2 regions of the Marinomonas phycocola genome follow, and region 1 is predicted to be linked to the other one. Evidence: predicted binding sites of a transcription regulator. Region 1 holds the regulator's gene; the other holds the start of a gene.
The links. The regulator PhoB, encoded in region 1, activates phosphate uptake and scavenging genes when phosphate is short. The targets are predictions, from matches to a motif close to TGTCATANNNNTGTCANA.
Positions count from the first base shown of each region.

Region 1 (11,551 bases):
TGTTAACGCGGTCAATTTTTAACGGTATTTAATGTGATTTTACATCCTTTTAAAGCGGTCAGCGCTTTCTTTCAAGCGCTTCCATTGCTATTTTCCCCTAGCTTACGCTTGTTTGTCTTAGCGCCACTTTTGGCAAATTTTGCGCTTATGGCGGTTTTGTATACGTTTGCTTTAAGCTTTTTTACAGACATGACAGACAGTATGATGTCTTGGCTTCCTGCATGGTTGGGTTTTTTAGATTGGCTGTTTTATGTGTTATTTGGGCTAATGAGTTTTTTCTTGATTTTTTACAGCTTTTCTATCGGTGTCAATATATTAGCGGCTCCTTTTATGGGAGTTTTAGCGGAAAGAGTAGAAGAGAAATTAACGGGGGAAGTGGTACAAGAAACGGTTTCTCTTGCTGTGATTTTGTCTCTTGTCGGCCACAGTGTGTTGAGAGAATTACAAAAATTAACCTACTTTTTACCTCGAGTTATTTTACTCTTTATCGTGTCGTTTATCCCTATCGTTAATATTGCAGCTCCTGTCTTATGGCTGCTCTTTTCTGCATGGATGTTTTCTGTTCAGTATTTAGACTACTCGTTTGATAACAATAAAATAAACTTTCGAAATATGCGTTTAAGTTTGCGGCAGAAACCCATTTTATGTTGGTCATTTGGTTTTATCGTAATGGCGTTATTGATGATCCCGTTGGTCAATCTATTTGTTATGCCATTAGCCGTTGTGGCGGCAAGCCGTCTTTGGGTTGGAACGTTTAAATTGGAGAGTGCCGTTAAAGGCAATTCGAATTTTGGAGTAAGAGAATAAAATGGCCATTAAAATATTAGTCGTAGATGATGCAACATTTACGAGAGACCTGATCCGTCGAACATTGCGTAAACAGTTTCCTTCTGCGCAACTTGAAGAAGCGGTGAATGGCCGTAAAGCACAGCAAATGCTGTCAAAAGCAACCTTTGATATGGTGCTGTGTGATTGGGAAATGCCCGAAATGACCGGTGTGGAATTGCTACAGTGGTGTAGAGAGCAGGATAATTATAAAAAAACGGACGTCCCTTTTATAATGATCACCAGTCGAGGGGATAAAGACCACATTGTTGAGGCGGTAAAATCGGGTGTTACCGATTATTTAGGAAAACCGTTTTCCAGTGAGCAACTAATAAACAAAGTGATGGCGGCTGCGAAAAAGCATAATTTAGTTGCAGGCTTAACCTCTCAAGCGAGTCGAAACCCAGCGGCAACAGACGCGTTATCGGCGATGACAGGCGGTGCGGCCACCTCTAAAAAAGGCGGTGGAGGAATGACAAGCCATACTTCTGGTTCCTTAGATGTTCTGTTAGGTGCGGGAGCAAAAGCCAATCATGTTGCGGCCTCAAAGCCTGCGGTTGCTAAACCAGCGGTAAAAGCAAAAAGTGCAACAGTGAAAGACGTGAAAATTCCGACGGTGTCACGTTTTGAAGGGAAGCAATTTCGCTGTATGGTGATTCAATTCTCAAAAACGGAAGCAACCATCCTCATAAAAAGTGACGACATTATACCGGCCGTTTTAGGGCAAGCGGTATTGGATTTGGAGTTTTCTGGCACGGTGAATAGGTTGAATTATTACGTACAAGGTGTTGCGACAACTGAGAAAAAACATGACTCACCGTTTTTAACGGTAACGCTTGGATTGATTGACCAAGATGAAGTCAAAGAAAAATTCATAGAGGCATTGTTTAAGAGTTTATAGTGCTGCGTATAACCACAGCCGCTTCGTTAAGTAGAATGTATCAGCGGCTGTTGTATACGAGCAGTAGCAAAGTGACAAGAAAAAGTACTTCCGTTACCCACTTGACTGGTAATATCCAGTTTTGCATCATGATGTAAAAGTACGTGTTTTACTATCGCTAATCCTAAGCCGGTTCCTCCGGTATTAGATCCTCTCCCTTTATCCACTCGGAAAAAACGTTCCGTTAAACGAGATATGTGCCTAGCTTCAATACCTAGTCCTTCGTCTTGCACAGAGAACACGCCTTCTTTTGAATTCGCCTTCCATGTAATGATGATGTTGCCGCCATTCGGAGAATATTTGATAGCGTTTACGACTAGGTTTGAAAACGCACTGTAGAGTTCCTTGTAAGAGCCGTATAATTTCGAATCAGATTGCATGTCGATCTGTAGAGTGTGATCTTTTCCTATTACTTGAACCGAATTAACGATGGCTCTGATAAGCTCATGCACATCATGCCATTGGTCGGTTTCTCTTTTGTCATTACTTTCCAATCTGGATAACAGCAGAAGATCTTCAATGAGCTGCTCCATGCGATCCGATTGTTCTGTCATATTGACGACGCCTTTCTGCATGCTTTTAGGAAGGGTGTCTTTAAACATGTCTAGGGTCTCTAAATATCCTTTAATCACGGTTAATGGCGTTTTAAGCTCATGAGACGCATTAGCGACAAAGTCTTTACGCATTTCTTCTAATAAGTGTAGGTTAGTAATGTCTCGAATAAAAATAAGGTGATCGTTTTTATCGTACAATGTGGTTTGAATTTCTAAGTACATGCCTTTTGATTTTGGTGATTTAATAATCAAAGGGTCTGAGAAGCGTTTTTGAGTAAAATAGCGAAAAAATTCAGGGCTACGCACAATATTGGTAATTGGCTGCCCCCTATCTACAGGCTTCATTAGGCCTAAAAATTGACCTGCAGATTCATTCCACCATTCTAAATTTCCCAAATTATCCGCCATGATGACGCCTTCTTTGAGAGCCGAAGTGGAGTTTTCTATACGAGATAGGGCGCGCCGCATACGCTTCTTTGATTTCCGTTGCTTTTTTTGCAAACGATGAACAGCATCAAATACATCACCCCAAATACCAGAAGCTTCTGGCGGTAAGGACTTGCCAGAGCGACGAATCCAACTGTGAAACTGATAAAGTTGGTGCAGGTTGGAGCAAAGGACAATTAGAACAAATAGAAACAGACATAAGAACACTCTGCCTGTTAAAAAGCCGATAGTTAAACTGACAAGAAGCCCTAAAGACCAACGTATAAAAGCGTGCTGCCAAACTTTCTTCATAATTTATTGAACTGTTCGTTTACTTGAAAATCGATACCCTGTACCGCGTACTGTTTGAATTAAGTAGTCGTGGCTTTCACCAATGGCTTTACGCAGGCGTCGAATATGTACATCAACAGTACGCTCTTCAACGTACACATTGCCTCCCCAAACTTGATCCAAAAGCTGAGCTCTGGAGTACGCTCTTTCTTGGTGAGTGATCATAAATTTAAGTAAACGGTATTCCGTTGGACCCATTTCTAGAGGAGTCGAACCAATGGTAACACGTTGACTTATTGGATCTAAGAGCAAACCATCGACTTCAATGGGTTCATCGATGCCTTGAGGGTTGGCCCGTCGTAATACGGCTTTTAAACGTGCCACCAGTTCACGTGGTGAGAAAGGTTTGGTTATATAATCGTCAGCACCTATCTCTAATCCTTGTATTTTATTGTCTTCTTCGCTTTTTGCTGTGAGCATAATAACTGGGATTTCAGAAGTTAGAGAGTCTCGTTTGAGCCTACGAGTTAATTCAATGCCACTGCCGCCAGGCATCATCCAGTCACATAAAATGAGATCTGGTCTATGATCAATAATGATTTCATAAGCTTGTTGACTATTTTCCGCTTCAAAATAATCATATCCAGCCATTTCTAATGCAATAGCAATCATTTCACGAATCGATGATTCATCATCAATAATTAGTACGGTTTTGCCAGCCACGGAATCTACTCCCAAATGATAATCGCTCTATTAGAACGCTCAAATATGACAATTAGATGAAACTGTCATAATTTGTATCTTAGTTCATACAATATAGTTTAAGACAATACCGATAAACACACAGTACCCAATGCGATTATTATCTAGAAAAGCTTTGAAGCAGGCGTTTCTTTCTCGTGTCCATGTTTGCTTTAGTTGCAGAGAAAAGAGTAGGGCTGCGACAGCAAGGCTAACAAAGTACGGCCAATTTAGAGACTCTAACACCCCAACCCATATCAATAGAGAAAGCGCTAACCCTTGTAGCAACGAAATAATAAATAAATCATTCTGTGCAAATAGAATGGCGGTTGATTTGATGCCTATTTTTAAATCATCATCTCGATCAACCATTGCATAATAGGTGTCATAAGCAATGGTCCAAAAAGCGTTTGCTACAAAAACCATCCATAAAGTTGGATCACCTAACGACCCTCCTTGAGCACTGTAAGCCATTGGAATAGCCCAAGAAAATGCCAATCCAAGAAACAGTTGAGGGAGGTATGTGTAACGCTTCATAAAGGGGTAGAGGGCGGCTAATCCAAGGCCAATAAAAGACAGTAAAACGGTTTGAGTGTCCGTCATTAAAACCAATAAAAAGCTGGCTAAACAGAGAACAGCAAACAGCAATAGCGCTTCTTTTTCAGTAACCAATCCAGAAGGAATGGGACGGTTTTTAGTGCGTTCAACGGATCCGTCTATATGTCTGTCAGCGTAGTCGTTAATGACACACCCTGCGGAACGCATAAAGAAAACACCTAGTATAAAAATAATAACAACCTTCCACTCTGGGCTGCCATTACTTGCAAGCCAAATTCCCCACAATGTTGGCCACAGAAGCAGTAATGAGCCGATAGGTCGATTAAAGCGTGTAAGCTGAAGATAGGCGTCTAATTTAGTCATGATGTTTGCTTTTTTATCGGTAATTGAGCGATGGATGGTAAGAAGGCTTCACTAACCAGAACCCTTCTATTGTATTGTTTAAAAACGGATCGTCTGGCCCAAACATCGTCGTCGATATGATGAAAAAACGTTTTTGGGAGAAGGGCTATTTCAATAGGGCTTCGTATGAGAGCCTTATTTTTAAAAAGATACCCACCGAGGGATTGTTTCTTGAGCTTGCTTAAATAGCGCCAATGTCCAACAAGTGCTTTTGCCGGAATGATGGTTCGTGCATAAATAACGGCAAGGCCATCGACTTTTAAGATGACTTCTCTCACTCTGACGGCTTCTCTTGGGCGTAATTCGAGTGTCCAGCGCTCTCTTTGAGTGGGTTTCCCCCATGTGTCCTGTATGACTTCTACAGAGAGCTTCCCTACGCTTTCTAACAGTGCGGTTAATGACCCAGGCTCGCTTAACCAACGTTTTAAATACCTTGGTATTGTGTCCGTACGTGCCTGAGATAATGGTTGCCAATGGTAATCAAATTGTTGGGTAGCATTGAAATTTAGCACCAAGAATTCTCTTTATTGTTCAATATGATACTTGTTAAAACAGTCAGCTCATTCTTAATTGTGTAGTAGGCTAACCATTTCCTGCAATTCGTTAGAGGACGATTGTACTTCTTGATAGGCACAAAGGCACTCTTCTTCTGACAGTCCAATGGTCTTGGATAGATGTGCAGTGATGGTTTGATGGTGGCAAAGGTGATGGCTGCATTGTAAAAGATATGCCAGCATTACTGTTTCTGTTGTTTCTGTTGTTTCTAAGTCGGGTGCTTTTGCATAACGTATGGCATTGCAAATATCGTCGGGTAACCCCCAATGCCTTAAAAGCCATGAGCCGAGTTGTTCTTTGGTAAAACGTAATAAGTGCATTTCAATTAATTCAGTAGGCACGTGTGCATTGCCTTCGAGGTGACGTGAAAGAATTGAAAAGTGAGTAGGCAGAATGTGCCCAATGGCCAAATGACCAAAATTGTGCAATAGCCCAGAGAGGTAGGCATAACCTATTCTAGGCCGTTTTTCTGCTGGCATGCGTTTAACCAATGTTTCCATAAGGCTGGCACGAAACGCAGAATTAAACCAAAAATTTTGATAATGGCGAGGCCCATTTTTAGGGGGGGTTAAGACACTCTTCATGGACAGTCCTAGAGCTAAGTTCATGACCATATCAAACCCCAATACTCTGATAATGGCATCTTCGACGGATGCAATGTTTCCAGGTGCACCATAATAAGGTGATGATGCCCAACTGATAACTTGTGCGGTAAGGCTAGGATCTATACTAATCACGTCACATAATTCATCGGTGTCCACATTTCTCTTGCTACATAATTGAATGATTTTTTGGGATGTGATGGGCAGCGGGGGGAGTTCTAAGGTTTCTTCTAAGCGTTGTTTTAAACGAATAGATTGAAAGCGGCCTAAGGCTTCTTGGAGGCGTGACTCGTCTAATAAGTAGTCTGTGCTTATTTGAGGAATCTGATGCGGCAAGATCGTAAAATCATCAAAAGAGTGTGGGAAATTTGAGAACAGCTTTACAAATTCTTTGGTCGGCATTTCGGACAAATCAGCCTGCGGGCTATAACGCAAAGAGATATTTTCTTTTTGCAGTAGACCTTTATCAATAAACGTAAGCATTGTGGAGGTTCGAGTCAGAGTGTCGCCCAGTTTATTAAAATGGGTAATGGGTTCTAATCGACGTTTAGTAATACGAGTCAGGGCAGAAAAATCAAGAATGTTAGTATCTGAGAAGATAACCTGTAACGTCCTTGCATTGTCCCACAAATGCACAATTCGAGCTGTGATACTGCTGGAGACGGGTGTTTGCATAATAAGTCATTTTAAAATGGAGTGTGAATGGTTTTAATTTAACAAAAAAACACAAAAAAAGCCCCAAATAAAGGGGCTTTTTTTCAAAACTGAGGATTAGCTCAAGATTTAGTGATTTAAAATCTGACTTAAGAAGTTTTGAGTACGATCGTGCTGAGGATTATTGAAGAATTCTTCTGGTTTATTTGCTTCAACGATTTCACCTGCATCCATAAATACGACCCTATCAGCAACTGTTTTAGCGAACCCCATTTCGTGAGTGACACAAATCATGGTCATGCCTTCATCAGCAAGCTGAACCATAACATCCAATACTTCCTTAATCATTTCAGGATCAAGTGCAGATGTTGGCTCATCGAACAGCATAATGCGTGGCTTCATGCAAAGACCACGAGCAATCGCAACACGTTGTTGCTGACCACCAGATAGCTGACCTGGGAATTTAGCGGCTTGGTTCGCTATTTTTACGCGTTCAAGATAATGCATCGCGATTTCTTCGGCTTCTTTCTTTGGTGTTTTTCGAACCCAAATTGGAGCCAAAGTGAGATTTTCCAAAATTGTAAGATGTGGGAAAAGGTTAAAGTGCTGGAACACCATGCCCACATCTTTACGAATGGCTTCAATGTTTTTTAGGTTATCGTTCATGGTTATACCATCAACAATAATATCGCCCTTCTGATGCTCTTCTAGACGGTTAATGCAACGAGTCATCGTTGACTTACCTGAACCAGAAGGACCACAAACAACAATACGTTCGCCTGATTTTACGCTGAAGTTAATGTTTTTTAATACGTGAAAATCGCCGTACCATTTATTTACATCATTAAACTCGATGATTGTTTTTTCGCCCTGCTCTAATTGAGCCAGTGCCATATTATGTTCTGTCATTTTCATAGGCCTCAAAAAAAATCTAATTCCGCTTGTGTCCAGTTTCTAATTTGCGCTCTATCGCCATAGAATATCGGGACATGCCAAAACAGAAAGCCCAATAAACGAAACCGGCAAAGGCATAGCCTTCTACACTTGTTCCTAACCAATTTGAATCGTGAGTAGCGGCTTGGATCCTCCCTAACAAATCAAACATACCTACGATATAAACTAGAGTTGTGTCTTTAAACAAACCGATAAAGGTGTTTACGATACCTGGAATCACTAATTTAAGTGCTTGAGGCAAAATAACTAAGATCATAGACTGCCAATAGGTTAAACCCATGGCATCAGCTGCTTCATATTGCCCTTTAGGAATGGCTTGTAAGCCACCACGAATAACCTCAGCCATGTAAGCTGCTGAGAATAATGTGATACCGATGATTACACGCATTAACTTATCAAAGTTCAAGCCTTCAGGTAAGAACAATGGAATCATTACTGACGCCATAAACATGATTGTTATGAGTGGAACGGCACGGATTGTTTCAATAAAAACAACGCACACAGATTTAGCAATTGGCATGTTTGAGCGTCGGCCTAGGGCTAATAACACACCCAAAGGAAAAGATGCCACAATACCAACAACACCGAGTAGGGTGGTTAAAAATAATCCCCCCCAATTAGATGTTTCAACAATAGTTAGACCAAAAGAACCGCCAGCAAACAAAATGTAAGCAATGACTGGGTAAACAGCAATAATAGCAATTGAAAGGAATAACTTGTTGACTGATTTAACGGCAAAAGCCGCCACCATAACAATCAAAAGGAGTACGGCTACATTAATGCGCCAAACTTCTTCAGGTGGGTATAGGCCATACATAAATTGTTCAAAATAAACACCTATGAAGGCCCAACATGCACCACCAGCCGCTTTACAAGCCTGGCTAGTCTCGCCGGTCCATGTTGCATCGATGAGGCCCCATTGAATTACTGGTGGTAATAACAAATACAGAATATATGCACTAAACAAGGTCAAGAAAACGTTTAGTGGAGAAGATAATAAATTCTGTTTTACCCAAGCCACAGCACCTACTGAATTAACTGGAGGTGGCAAGCTTGGAGAAGGTTTAAATATAATCGCCATATTCGCCTCTTATCGTTCAGTTAATGACATTTTCTTGTTATACCAGTTCATAAAGAGAGAAATGGATAAACTCAAAGAACCGTATACCAACATACATAAACCAATGGTTTCAATTGCTTGACCTGTTTGGTTTAGAGTTGTTCCCATTACTACAGCAACTAATTCAGGGTATGCGATTGCAGCGCCTAAAGAAGAGTTTTTCGCTAAGTTCAGGTATTGGCTAGTTAATGGAGGAATGATCACTCGCAATGCTTGTGGTAATACAATCATACGTTGTGTCAGGCTATCTGCTAAGCCTAATGAGCGTGCTGCTTCAGTTTGTCCCCAATTGACAGACAAAATGCCCGCACGAACGATCTCTGCAATGAAAGAGCCTGTGTATGTTGCTAAGGCAATTAATACAGCGACAAATTCTGGAGGAAGAACCATACCACCTGTCACATTGAAGCGGCTTTTTTGCGGTAGGTCGAATTCCAGTGGAGATCCAGCGATAAAGTAGAAAATCAAAGTTCCTACAACAATAATACCGAAAGAAGCCCAATAAGCAGGAAACCATAGTCCTGTTCTTATTTGGCGTTTTTTAGCCCATACAATCAAGAAAATTGATGCAACGATTGCAGCTATAAAGCCAAAGATCACCATCCCAAAACCATCTTGAAAAATGGGATTTGGAGAATATATGCCACGTTTGTTAAGCATAAAGTCGCCAAACAGAAGACTATTTCTCGGTGACGGCAAAGTGGATAATACAGCGAAATACCAAAAGAACATTTGCAGTAATAGAGGAATGTTTCGCAGGGTTTCAATATATACAGTTGCTAATCTAGCGACTAACCAGTTATTGGATAATCTTGCTAGACCCATGACAATACCAATTAGTGTCGCTAAAACAATACCGATAAACGAAATTACAAAGGTATTAAGTAGTGCTACAACAAAAGCGCGGCCATAAGTGTCTGCTTCTGTGTATTCAATTAAGTGAATAAGAACTGGGAAGCCTGCAGGTTCATTTAAGAAAGTAAAACCTGTAGATATTCCTCGGTTCGCCAAGTTAGCTTGAAGATTGCTGAATAGGTAATAACCTATAAAAACAACCAAAACTAAAAGTGCTATTTGAAAGATTAGGGCGCGATTGCCAGCATCATTCAAGAAGCTTTCATTACTAGTCGAAGTTTTATCGCTCATCTCGGTTCAGGCAAAAGAATTGCTCGTCAGATGTGGAAAGGAGGGAGATGCACAGCTGCAAAGGTGCAGCTGTGCGATACCATGGTTAACATATGAGATATTAACGAACTGGTGGCGCGTACAATACACCGCCTTCAGTCCATAGGCTGTTAATACCACGTGGTAGTCCAACAGGCGTGTTAGGACCTACGTTGTTTTCGAAGCTTTCACCGTAGTTACCAACTTGAGCAATAACATCGTAAGCCCAGCTTGCGCTTAGACCTAGTTGCTCACCCATATTACCTTCAGCACCTAAAAGACGACGGATGCCTGGATCTTTGGTGTTTGACTTGATTTGAGCAACATTTTTAGATGAGATGCCCATTTCTTCTGCGTTAATTTGAACGAAAATAGACCAAGTAACAACGTCTTTCCACTGGTTGTCACCGTGGCGAACAACAGGGCCAAGAGGCTCTTTAGAAATTGTTTCTGGAAGGATTATGTGTGCATCTGGATCTGTGAGTTTTGAACGATGTGCAGCAAGACCTGATTTGTCTGTTGTGAACACATCACAACGGCCAGATGCATAAGCAGCGAGTGCTTCGTCTGCTTTCTGTACGATTACAGGAACGTATGACAAGCCATTCTTACGGAAGAAATCAGCCATGTTTAATTCAGTTGTTGTACCTTGCTCAGTACAAACTGTTGCACCGTCTAGGTCTGTTGCGGATTCAACACCTAGATCTTTACGAGCCATAAAGCCTTGACCGTCGTAGAAGTTCACAGTAGTGAAATCTAGACCCAAAGAAGAGTCTCGAGTATAAGTCCAAGTTGTGTTACGAGAAAGGATGTCAATTTCACCAGATTGTAGGGCTGTGAAACGTTCTTTTGCGGAAAGTGGAGTGAATTTTACTTTTGTTGCATCACCAAAAACGGCTGCAGCGGCTGCACGGCATGAATCAACGTCGATACCTGTCCAGTTACCTTTGTCATCTGCATTAGAGAAACCTGGAACGCCCTGACTTACGCCACATTGAATAAAGCCTTTTGCTTTAACATCATCTAGCGTACCAGCGGTTGCACCAGCACTAACAGTAACTGCAATTGCAGCTGTAGAAAGTAACTTACTTACATTCGATTTCATTATTTGAGACTCCCAAGCCATTTATAATTGCTAACATTTACATTATTTTATATTTTTTCAAAATCTATAAGGCAAAGTTTGTGCCAGCATTTTGTTATTCTTTTTGTTGTGTTTTCTCAGCGGAGTATTCTGTGAAGTCCACTGATATACTATATAGAATGGCTGGTCAGCCGTGGTAGTCAAGGAAAAATATGATTTTAGGTAAGCATTTCTGTGATTAAAAATAAAAATAGAGCAAAATGTGACCAATTGATTTATAAATACAATCACTTAAAAAGTATTCTTTAAAAAAAACTATGCCTTCATTTATTTTGAAATGGTGTACAGTGTGCTGAGATATAATGAAAAAATTGTGTTTTGATAGATCACAAGTGTATTTAAGTGCAACTTCTTTAGTACATTCCTCATAAGAGTAGTTCTATTTTGGTGCATAGACACCAACTAAATGAACGATATTAATTCTAAATAGTGAGTATTGAATAGTGGAGGCTTTTCCATTGCACATTCTCTCCCTATACTTAGAGTCAGTTTAACCTTATTTGTTGTAAGGAGATCCATTAACGATGGATAACTCGTCAAAGCCTCTTGATCGGCTCGATAAAAAAATTCTTCGAGAATTACAAATCAATGGCAGATTGTCTAATGTGGAATTAGCCAGTC
Region 1 covers NZ_JBLIXL010000005.1:72,927-84,477, forward strand. The annotation lists gene cysZ (sulfate transporter CysZ) at 34-807, shown strand; gene ACMUMJ_RS05475 (response regulator) at 809-1,726, shown strand; gene phoR (phosphate regulon sensor histidine kinase PhoR) at 1,753-3,057, opposite strand; gene phoB (phosphate regulon transcriptional regulator PhoB) at 3,061-3,759, opposite strand; gene ubiA (4-hydroxybenzoate octaprenyltransferase) at 3,844-4,698, opposite strand; gene ACMUMJ_RS05495 (chorismate--pyruvate lyase family protein) at 4,695-5,249, opposite strand; gene ACMUMJ_RS05500 (HDOD domain-containing protein) at 5,304-6,569, opposite strand; gene ACMUMJ_RS05505 (amino acid ABC transporter ATP-binding protein) at 6,678-7,457, opposite strand; gene ACMUMJ_RS05510 (amino acid ABC transporter permease) at 7,480-8,583, opposite strand; gene ACMUMJ_RS05515 (amino acid ABC transporter permease) at 8,593-9,768, opposite strand; gene ACMUMJ_RS05520 (amino acid ABC transporter substrate-binding protein) at 9,869-10,891, opposite strand; gene ACMUMJ_RS05525 (Lrp/AsnC ligand binding domain-containing protein) at 11,455-11,551, shown strand, end outside.

Region 2 (11,551 bases), on a different contig from region 1:
CGATTCGAGACTAGCGGGAACCTGTTCCCTTAAACGCTGGGTATGTTGCTCACGGCAAAGAATGATCTTATTACGATAAATGTGTTTTGCATCCACCAATTCATTTGCTAAGTCAGGGCTTTGCGAAACATAAACAGCTTGAGACAAGCGAAATATTTCAAACAACTCTTCAAACAACATCTCCAATTCTTCTTGTCCGCTTTCAGAAAAAACAATGTCACCTTTATGCTTTTTACGCGCTAATACCATCAGACTTGAATCAACTATGTCGCCCACATGTTCAAGGTTGGTTGCAAAATTAAACGCATCCTGCCAGCTATTCTGAGCCTCTTTAGTGGTTTTGAAGTTTTCAATATAGGATAAATAATAGGTAACCTCTCTGTGAATGTGGTCAATATCATCATCTAACTGTTTAATTTTAGAGATTTTTTTGGAATTTTCAAAGGCGCTAGGAATGCCTTCTAACATTTGAAAAGCAATGTCGGCTATACGCAGCGTTTCATTACGTACATTGGCCATCGCGCGAACAGGATGGCCAATATCATCTTGCGACAAATACACAGAGCCAATTGGCTTATTGACTGCCTTTTCCACAGGAGCAGGGAAATGGTTTTCCAATACTTTGGCCCAATACGACACACTTATCAAGAAAATCATGCCATTCAAGGTATTGATAAAAAGGTGGAAAACCATAGGAGAGTCAAGTTTCAGCTCGTCTAATGAGACGAGCTGTTCCATTTGTAAGCAGTAAATGCCCAAACCAATACAAACAGCCCCGAGTCGAATAATAAGGTTGCCTAAAATAATTAAGCGGCCTTTTTGATTAAGCCCCCAGCCCGAACTTAGAGCGGGTAACGCCCCACCCATATTTGCACCCAGAACCATCATGATAGACATGTCCAAAGGAATCGACCCAGAGCTGGCCAAATGCGCGACGATTAAAATAACGGCCAAACTTGAATGCACTATCCAAGTCAATAACGCCACTAAAAATAAAGTCAGAGCCGCATCATGCCCCAGAATGCTCAGTAAAATATCCATACCATTACCAGAACGCATTCCTGCCGTCGCTTGCGATATAAGAGTCAATGCCAAGAGCAACAGACCTAACCCCATGCAAATCCGCCCCCAGTATTTAAAGGTTCTGCGGCTGGCTTTTTGAAACGATAGATAACCAATAAGTAGTAAAAAAGGAGAAAAAATCGATAAATCAAAGCTTAAAATCAACGCCATCAAGCTGGAACCAATTTCAGCTCCAACAACCAAAGACAACGCAGGCACAACACCCAATGCTCCTGTTGCCACAAACCCAGCAGCCAACAATACAACCGCTGTGCTTGATTGCAAAGCCGCAGCAGAAGACACCCCTAATATCATTGCTTGTGGACGATTACGCGTCATCACACGAATCGCATTTTCTAAACGGCGCTCATACGCTCTTTCAAAGCCCGTTTTGACCATTCGGATTGACCACAGTAGCAGAGCAATCGCCCCAGCAAGATGTATAAGTTCATTCATTTATTTTATCCAATTGAGAGTCATTTACGTCAACAACCATTGATGCCCTACCTTATATTTCTTTAAGCTACTATTAACTTTAGAACAGAACGCGTAAAAAAGTATTCAAAACATTCACTTACGCGGCTTCAAATACGTCTATTTTTAAACTTCCACCCTTTCAAATGAAAATCAACACCAAATATTACAGAAAGGTTAAATTTTCTAAAAATAGCCAATCATGCACACTTTAAACTAATCAATTGAAAACAAAATAAGTTTCAAATGATTGTATTTTGTTATTAAAATCTCACAATATTTCGATTTTATTGTTTAAGTTCTATTTTTCACTTTCATTTGAAATATGTATTTGGTAAAACATAAAGGCAATTCAAATAGTGAACATTTTTTAAACAATCGGACTCCAATCTAATAAACAAAAATGTCATATTTGAATGTTAAATTTCGCCTCGAGTTACAAAAAATAAGCTCATACGAGGAGCCTTGATATGCAAAAACGTAAATTATCTGCCTTACTGATAAGCGCATCTATCGCGAGTTCTGGTTTTGCTGCAACGGAAGTTGAGTGGTGGCATGCCATGGGTGGTGCACTAGGAGAAAAAGTAAACGCGATCGTCGCTGACTACAATGCATCACAAGATGCTTTTCAAGTTAAGGCGGTTTACAAAGGGAATTATACTGAAACTATGACATCAGCCATTGCGGCGTTCCGTGCGAAGCAACAGCCTGAACTAGTGCAAGTATTCGAGGTGGGCACAGCCAGCATGATGGCCGCTGAAGGCGCTGTCTACCCTGTACATCAATTAATGCGTGATGCGGGACAAGCCTTCGATGGCTCGAAATATTTAAGTGCGGTAACAGGCTATTACACAGACAATAATGGCGATATGTTATCCATGCCATTCAACAGCTCAACCCCCGTACTTTATTACAATAAAGCCATGCTGGCTAAAGCGGATGTTACACCACCCAAAACGTGGGAAGAAATGCAAATCGTTGGCGATAAATTACTCGCATCAGGTGAAAAATGCGGTTTCACTACAGCGTGGCAATCTTGGGTTCATTTGGAAAACATGAGCTCACGCCATAACGAACCTTTTTCAACAAAAGCAAATGGGTTTGGTGGTACAGACACGCGTTTGGTATTTAACAATCCTCTGCAAGTTAAACACATTAGTACAATGGGCGAATGGCAAAAGAGCGGCATTTTTAGCTACTCCGGCCGTCGTAATGATGGGGCAGCTAAGTTTTATAGCCAAGAATGTGCAATGTATACTGAATCGTCCGCGGGTTATGCAGGCATTAAGAAAAACGCCTCTTTTGAGTTTGGCGTAGTAGAATTGCCTTACTGGGCAAGTGCTGTAGAGCAACCTTCCAATACTATTATTGGTGGTGCGTCTTTATGGGTACTAAAAGGCCACCAAACAGAAGAGTATAGAGGCGTTGCATCTTTCCTAAACTACCTATCTTCTGCAGATGTTCAAGCGGATTGGCACCAATTCAGCGGCTACCTTCCTATTACTCAAGCAGCATATAGCCAAACAAAGGGCGAAGGCTTCTATGAGGAGAACCTAGGTACTGAAATTGCAGTTCAGCAAATGACAACAGGCACTCCATCTGAAAACACAAAAGGCCTTCGCCTTGGTAACTTCATTCAAATTCGAGGCATCATCGACGAAGCATTGGAGTCTGTTTGGAATGGCGATGCCGATGCTCAGTCTGCGCTTGATAACGCAGTAGAACGTGGCAATGTAATGCTGGCTAAGTTTGAAAAAGTGAATAAATAGCGACCAAGCATTTAGTCTATAAAAACGCCATTTTATCGGCTCACGCTCTGTAAATGCCTTCACCTTGCTCTGGTGAGGTGAATGCTCGCTTTAAACACGATTTCTGGAATACTCATGACAGTAACCTTCCCCCATAAAACCTTACCTTGGCTCTTGGTCGCACCGCAACTATTGGTGACCTTGATCTTCTTTTTATGGCCAGCAGGGCAAGCAATAGAGCAAGCTTTCTACCAAGAAGACCCTTTTGGATTAAGTCGAGAATTTGTTGGCTTAGAAAACTTTATCGAACTATTACAAGACCCGAATTACTATAATTCAATCGCCGTGACATTCATTTTCAGTTTATCCGTTGCTGTTAGTGGTTTAGTCATTGCACTCGTTCTAGCAACGATGGCCGATCGAATTATTCGCGGTCAAATGGTCTATCAAACGCTATTGATTTGGCCTTATGCCGTCGCCCCCGCATTGGCAGGCGTACTTTGGTGGATTTTGTTTGATCCAGCTCAAGGTCCAATCGCCTTATGGTTAGAATTCATTGGGGTTGATTGGAACCATTATGTCAATGGCAGCGACGCTATGATTCTTGTGGTTATTGCCGCTACTTGGAAGCAAATCAGTTACAACTTCCTTTTCTTTTTGGCTGGCTTACAAGCGATTCCACGCTCTTTAATAGAAGCGGCTGCAATTGACGGCGCAGGCCCACTACGACGCTTTTGGGACATTGTATTCCCCTTATTATCACCTACCGCATTCTTCCTTTTGGTTATGAATATTGTGTATGCCTTCTTTGAAACCTTTGGTGTTATCGATGCAACCACATCCGGAGGCCCAGGCCAGAGTACTAAAATCTTAGTGTATAAGGTGTATGAAGATGGTTTTGTCGGTTTGGATTTAGGAGGCTCGGCAGCTCAGTCAGTGATTCTTATGATAATCGTTGGATTGATGACTGTAGTTCAGTTCCGCTTTATTGAACGCAAGGTACAGTATTAATGAAAACCTTTAATTTAATCACCCTACATAAAGGCGGTTTGTAACATGATAGAAAATCGTCCTTGGTTAACCTTTACTCGCCATGCTGTCTTAATACTGGGTGTTATTGCTGTGGCTCTGCCTATTTGGGTCGCCATTGTTGCATCCACTCACCCTGCGGAAGCATTTGGTCAAGGCACTGTCCCTTTATGGTTTGGTAACTACGCCACAGAAACATGGCAAACCGTGTTGTTGAATGCCGCGGGCAATGGTGTCGATGTTCCTGTTTGGCGCATGCTGCTAAATTCCTTGATCATGGCCTTGTCTATTGCTTTTGGTAAGATCGCCATTTCATTAGTTTCTGCGTATGCCATTGTTTTTTTTCGCTTTCCAATGCGCTCACTTTGCTTCTGGATCATCTTTATGACCCTAATGCTGCCTGTTGAGGTTCGCATCTTACCGACTTATGAAGTAGTGGCTAAGCTTAACTTGCTGAACTCTTATACAGGATTAGCATTGCCTTTGATTGCCAGTGCAACCGCAACGTTCCTCTTCAGACAAGCCTTTATGGCAATACCAGGGGAGTTAGTAGAAGCGGCCAGAATGGATGGAGCAGGACCTGTTCGTTTTTTCTTTGACATCTTGTTGCCGCTCACTCGCACCAATATTGCGGCACTCTTTGTTATCTTGTTTATCTATGGTTGGAACCAATACCTTTGGCCTCTGCTTATTACCACGGACGATGCGTATTACACGTTAGTAATGAGTATAAAACGCATGGTATCTGTCGAGGATGGTGCAATTGAGTGGAACAGTATTATGACGACGACAATTTTAGCCATGTTACCCCCGGTTGCTGTCGTGATTGGCATGCAAAAAATGTTTGTTAAAGGTTTAGTGGATTCGGAGAAATAATCGTCATGGCAGCAGTCGTATTAAATAAAGTAGGTAAGAAATACCCAAATGGTTTCCATGCCATTCCAGCCGTAGATTTGGAAATTAAAGACGGTGAATTTATTGTTCTAGTAGGCCCATCTGGTTGTGGTAAATCAACGTTACTGCGCATGGTCGCAGGCTTAGAAACCATTACAGATGGTGAGTTAACCCTCAATGGCGAACGCATGAATGATCGTGAGCCTGCCGATCGTGACATTGCTATGGTGTTTCAAAGCTATGCGCTTTATCCCCATATGACCGTCTTTGGCAACATGGCTTATGGGCTTAAAAACCGTGGCGTGGATAAAGACACCATCACTCAAAAAGTAAACGATGTAGCGACCATGCTAGATCTATCACCATTACTAGAGCGTAAACCTAGGGAATTGTCCGGCGGACAAAGACAAAGGGTAGCAATGGGACGTGCCATGGTGCGTGACCCTCAAGTCTTCCTATTTGATGAACCTCTGTCTAACTTGGATGCAAAACTAAGAGTTCAAATGCGCGTAGAAATACGCCAGCTTCAAAGACGCTTAGGCACAACAACCTTGTATGTTACTCATGATCAAGTCGAGGCGATGACACTTGCGGACAGGTTGGTTGTATTAAATAAAGGTAATGCGGAACAAATCGGCTCACCTCTGGAACTGTACGATCGACCAGCAACGCCATTTGTGGCGGCTTTTATTGGTTCACCTGCGATGAACTTATTTGCAGCTCAACTCAATGAAAAAACGCTGACTGTAGGCGACAGCGTAGACATGCCTTTAATCAATGAATACGAATTTAATGGGCCTGTTATTTGGGGAATTCGACCTGAGCATTTAATCATTAGTGAAGACAAAGCCGATTTTAAAATACGTGTAAAAGCGGTGGAGTCCTTAGGTGCAGAAACACTTATTTATGGCGCTATTGAAGGGGTAAAAGAAGAGCTGGTATTGCGCTTATCAGGGCCTCATCAACCAGAAATAAACAGCCATATCCATCTACAAGCGCCGCGTAATAAGTGGCATTTATTTGATGCAAAGACGCAACAAAGGCTATAACTCGATTGCACTTTGATTGTGACACTAGGATCTAAAATGACATTTGAAACAAGAGTAATGGGACATCGAGGTGCCGCTAAATTAGCCCCCGAAAACACCCTAGCGTCCATCTCTGCCGCGGCAGACGTGGGAACACAATGGGTAGAAATAGATGTTACAATAGCGGCCGATGGGTTGGTGATCTTTCACGACGATACTCTCGATCGTTGCACTAATGGCTCTGGCCCAGTTAAAATGAAAAGCGTCGCAGAGCTCAAAGCGTTAGAGGTAGAAAATCAGTTTAATCCCGCATTTTCAAACGAAACCATTCCTACTTTAGTCGAGGCGTTAAAGCACATCCAAGATCTGGGTTTATCATTAAATCTAGAAATTAAATGTGCTCAACCTGATGTGATGAAAATCGTACCAGACGTCCTAGCACAATTGGCTGAACATTGGCAAGACAAATCAAAACTGTGTATTTCAAGCTTTAATCACGACGTATTAATCGCTGTTCGTAATATTGATAGTGACTTACGTTTGAGCCAGATATATAAGGCTATCCCCAATAACTGGCCTGAAACGCTATCAAGTATTCATGCTTTTAGCTTGAATTGTGATTATGCATTACTCAGAGAGGAAACGGCGTTGGCGATAAAAGAGGCAGGTTACTTACTTTTTTGCTACACCGTCAATAAGCCAGAATTGGTTCAAGAGCACTGGAAATGGGGGATGGATGCCGTCATTACCGATGATCCAAGTCTCTTTTTTAATACCGGAATAAAATAATGAGCTTGAGTGAACGTCAAAATCAAATACTTAACTGGGTTCAGCAGGTTGATTATTTATCTATTGAAACGCTTGTGGAACGTTTTGACGTTTCCTCGCAAACCATTCGTAAAGATGTCAATCATCTGGCTGAGTTACACCTGATTCGGCGTCAGCATGGTGGCATCACTCTAATGTCAACGGCAGAAAACTTGCCCTTTGATAATAGACAGTATTTGAATGGTAATGCCAAACAAAAAATTGCAGATACACTCGTCGCTCAAATACCTGATGGCGCCTCCCTTATTTTAGGCGTCGGTACTACGGTTGAGTATGTAGCAAAAGCGTTAGCCAACCACAAAGACTTGCAGGTCTTCACAAACAATCTGACCGTCGCAGCAATACTTTTTGCGTTTCCAAGCATTCAAGTAAGAGTCGCAGGTGGGAAATTACGACACTCTCATCGAGACTTAGTCGGTGTGGACACGGTGGAGTTTTTACGTCAGTTCTATTTCGACTTTGGCATCATCGGATGCGGTGGCTTGGACGAAGAAATGGGCATTCTCGATTTCGACCCTGAAGAAGCAGCGATCAGTCGCGTTATTATCGATCAAAGTCGCAATACCGTATTGGTGTGTGATCAGCACAAGTGGGGGCGTAAAGCCATGGCGAGAGTAAAAAACTTTAACCATATAAATCAATTCGTTACCGATGTAGTTACCGAAAAACAAGCTGAGTTGTTACAACAACATAATGTGCAACTAAACCTTATAGATTAGACATAGATTTATTCATGCCAGACTCATTGATTGCAGATTTACAACAATTAAGTGCCACTCAGTTACAGCCGATAAAATACATATTAACTGACGTAGACGATACCCTCACATGGGAATCCAGTTTGCCTGTGGAAACCTACTTAGCACTCAGCGAGTTACTTGCAGCGGGTTACATAGTCATTCCAGTGACTGGGGGCTGCGCTGGTTGGTCTGATTTAATGGCTCGTTTATGGCCTGTGTCTGGTGTTATCACTGAAGGCGGTGCGTGTTTTTTACAAAAGCAAACCAGCGGCAAACTAGATTATCACTACTGGACCTCTGTTGAGCACATGCACACCAAAAAGCTAGAACTGCTCCAAGAGGTAAACGCGCTTTTACCCGAGTTTACGCCTTTACAACTCGCTCAAGATCAAGCCTATCGCCTCACTGACGTGGCAGTTGATTATGCACAAGATCAAAACCCTCCATCACCTGAGCTAAGGGATGCCCTATTAGATAAGCTGCATCAGCGTGGTCTGCAAGCAAAAGCCAGCTCGATTCATATCAATATTTGGCATGGTGATTACGATAAGTTCGCCATGGCGGAACGCGTATTAACACAGCATTATGGACTCAGCCACCAGCAAATAGTAGAGCAAGTGATTTATGTCGGTGACGCACCCAATGATGAAAGTATGTTTGCGAAATTTCCTTTAAGCATAGGAGTAGCCAATATCGGCAAGCATCTTTCTTCGATGCAACACAAACCAAACTGGCTAACAAAAAAACCAGGTGGCCATGGTTTTGCCGAACTGGCGAATAAGTTATTGCAAAAAAATGGCTAGATTTGTTAAGTGATGCAATAAGAGGAAGTGCTGATCTGTCAATCAGACAAATAACATGTGTTGTTACTTATCTGAATTACAGGAAGGAAGCCGTATTAAGCAGACGCTTTTTTCACGAATTTCGATTTCAACATCATATCACCAGCGCCATCTACTTTACAGTCGATGTCGTGGTCACCATCAACAAGACGTTTGATCGTGGCTTTGGTGCCAATTTTTAGCACTTGAGAAGACCCTTTTACTTTAAGGTCTTTTGCCAAGGTCACTTTATCTCCTTCTTGCAAAAGCTTACCGCTAGCGTCTTTGATGATGAGCACATCTTCATCAACCACTTCTTCATTTGGATTCCATTCGTGGGCACATTCAGGACAAATCAACATAGATTGATCTTCGTAAACGTACTCTGAATTGCATTTTGGACAGTTAGGGAGGCTCATATTTTTTATTACCTTATGACGTACTTGGGAAAATTTGGCCCATTATACCCTTATTTTCACTGTGGCTTTTCATTCGAGAGAAAAATTCGTTCTTTCGCTTTTTCCCGTTTCCTACCCAAGCACTTTTAAGACGTTATGCTCTAGTTGATCTAGTTTCAATGGTCTCCATGGGAATCCATACCATGTTACTAGCAGAATACACTTGCATTAGCACGCTGGAGCGCAAAAATGAGGAATCAGGTGAGCTCTATTATCAAGTCACTACTGATGTCTTCTAAAGCGGCTTCCAATTCATACAATGGCAAATTTCTCGGTATGCTCAACACCATCTCGGTTCGAAAAAGCATATCAGAGCTCATCGGCGCAGGTTCACATGATGTATTCAACTCTTTAACGTTCACCAAAAGAGAATGCAGAACCTGAGAAACTTCTTTCACTATGCCCGGCCTATCATTACCCACCACAGAGAGCGATAAGCTTGTTCCTTCGGCTGGAGTCGAGTTGGCGGCTTCCACCGTGACATTCAAACCCAATTTATCAAAATCACTTAATTCACTGATCAGTGCCTCTTGATGATCCACTGGAACGGACAAAATCAAAATACCCGCGAATTTATCCGCCAAATGCGCCATACGACTTTCTAACCAATTCCCATGATGACGAGAAACCGTATCTGATAAGCGCTCAACCAAACCGGGAGAGTCGTCTCCAATAAAGCTTAAAACTAGATGTTGTGACATAAAACGTTCTCCATCATTTATTATTAGAATTATTTAGCAGGACTTAATTTCACACTGGATTGAACATACGTGAATTGACACCTAGATTACTAAAATTCGATAGGAGTGCCAAGCGAGTAATCTATTCCACATATTGAGTTCGACAGTAAAATTTTTTTAATTAAGCCTCACCATTTAATGCCTATCTGATAAACAAACACCAAACTGGCTAACCAAAAAAGCGAATTATGGATTGACAGAATTAGCATGCCATCATTTTTACGCCTCCATGCTTAATAGGCCTTCCATTGAATAAATCACCACTAAAAGATTGAAGATTCCATTGACAACAACAAATATTGGTTTTTTATATTTCTTTTTTGGACTGATGTATTATATAGTTTAATTTAAATTGGTTAACCAATAGAGAATTAAATGCATTCATCATCCTATATTTTTGACTCAATCAACGTAAACAATCTGCAACAAACGTCCTACCCAAGAGACAATCTTCAGACCAAAATTGTTCACATTGGATTTGGCGCTTTCCATCGAGCCCATCAAGCGGTCTATACCGATCTTGCCAATAATGAAGAAGGTGAACCTTGGGGCATTTATGGCATTAATTTATTTAGGAAAGGAACACTTTCAGACGATTTCGCAGCTCAAGATAATCTTGCGACCTTAATTGAAAAAGACAGTGTCAGCTCAACCAAACGATTAGTACGTTCGTTTACGGGTGCCATGAACATCCATGATAAAGGCACTCAATTCGCCTTAGACAAATTGTGCGAACCGCAGGTGGCCATCGTCTCTCTTACCGTTACCGAAAAAGGCTACTGTTTAACACCTGAAGGCAGACTGAACAGAAAAAACACGCTGATTCAACAGGACTTAGACTCACCTCATACACCTGTTTCAGCCATTGGTATTATTGTAGAAGCGCTTCGGCTTCGTAAAGAAAAATCTCTCTCCGCTTTTAGTGTAATGTCTTGCGATAACATTCCAGAAAATGGCCATAAAACCCAAATCGCAGTATTGGATTACGCAAAATCAATCGATGCGAAATTAGCCGAGTGGATAGAGAGTAACGTAACGTTTCCGAGCACCATGGTCGATCGCATTGTTCCAGCCATGGATGACTCAACATTTCAGCATTTAGAAGAAGAAATTGGTGTTCAAGATTGCTTTGGATTGATTAGCGAAACCTTCAAACAGTGGGTAATTGAAGACCAATTCTGTAATGGTCGACCAAATTGGCATTTATCTGGCGCTATGTTGGTCGAGGATGTTTTGCCTTATGAAGAAATGAAACTGCGAATGCTTAACGGCTCACACTCATTTCTCGCCTATGTGGGCTCTTTATGTGGCTATAAGTACGTCTACCAGTGTATGGAAGACCCACTACTAAAGGAACTGACCGCTCAATTAATGATTGAAGAACAAGCCTTGTCTCTATCTGACGAACTTGATGTGGATTTACAACGTTACGCACAATCGTTACTGGCGCGTTTTAGCAATCAAAATATCAAACATCAAACGACTCAAATTGCCATGGATGGTTCACAAAAATTACCGCCAAGAGTCATTGAATCAATATTAGCACTTCTCCAAAAAGGTGCGTTTGATGAAAAGAATCCACCCTCAATTTTATTGTTTTTGCTGGCCGCTTGGATGCACTGTATTCAAGGTAAACACACTGCTGATTATCAGTTAATTGATCCTGAAGCAGAAACGCTCATCTCTCTTTTAGACTCATCGGCTCTAGGATCTCATCCATGTGATGCAT
Region 2 covers NZ_JBLIXL010000014.1:70,344-81,894, reverse strand. The annotation lists gene ACMUMJ_RS11420 (Na/Pi cotransporter family protein) at 1-1,518, opposite strand, end outside; gene ugpB (sn-glycerol-3-phosphate ABC transporter substrate-binding protein UgpB) at 2,007-3,305, shown strand; gene ugpA (sn-glycerol-3-phosphate ABC transporter permease UgpA) at 3,420-4,295, shown strand; gene ugpE (sn-glycerol-3-phosphate ABC transporter permease UgpE) at 4,341-5,189, shown strand; gene ACMUMJ_RS11400 (sn-glycerol-3-phosphate import ATP-binding protein UgpC) at 5,195-6,256, shown strand; gene ACMUMJ_RS11395 (glycerophosphodiester phosphodiesterase family protein) at 6,293-7,024, shown strand; gene ACMUMJ_RS11390 (DeoR/GlpR family DNA-binding transcription regulator) at 7,024-7,782, shown strand; gene ACMUMJ_RS11385 (HAD family hydrolase) at 7,797-8,606, shown strand; gene ACMUMJ_RS11380 (zinc ribbon domain-containing protein YjdM) at 8,702-9,043, opposite strand; gene ACMUMJ_RS11375 (glycine cleavage system transcriptional repressor) at 9,280-9,783, opposite strand; gene ACMUMJ_RS11370 (mannitol dehydrogenase family protein) at 10,198-11,551, shown strand, end outside.
Region 2: a site for PhoB is predicted at 1,795-1,812, ahead of ugpB (sn-glycerol-3-phosphate ABC transporter substrate-binding protein UgpB). Genes of this name have one in related genera too.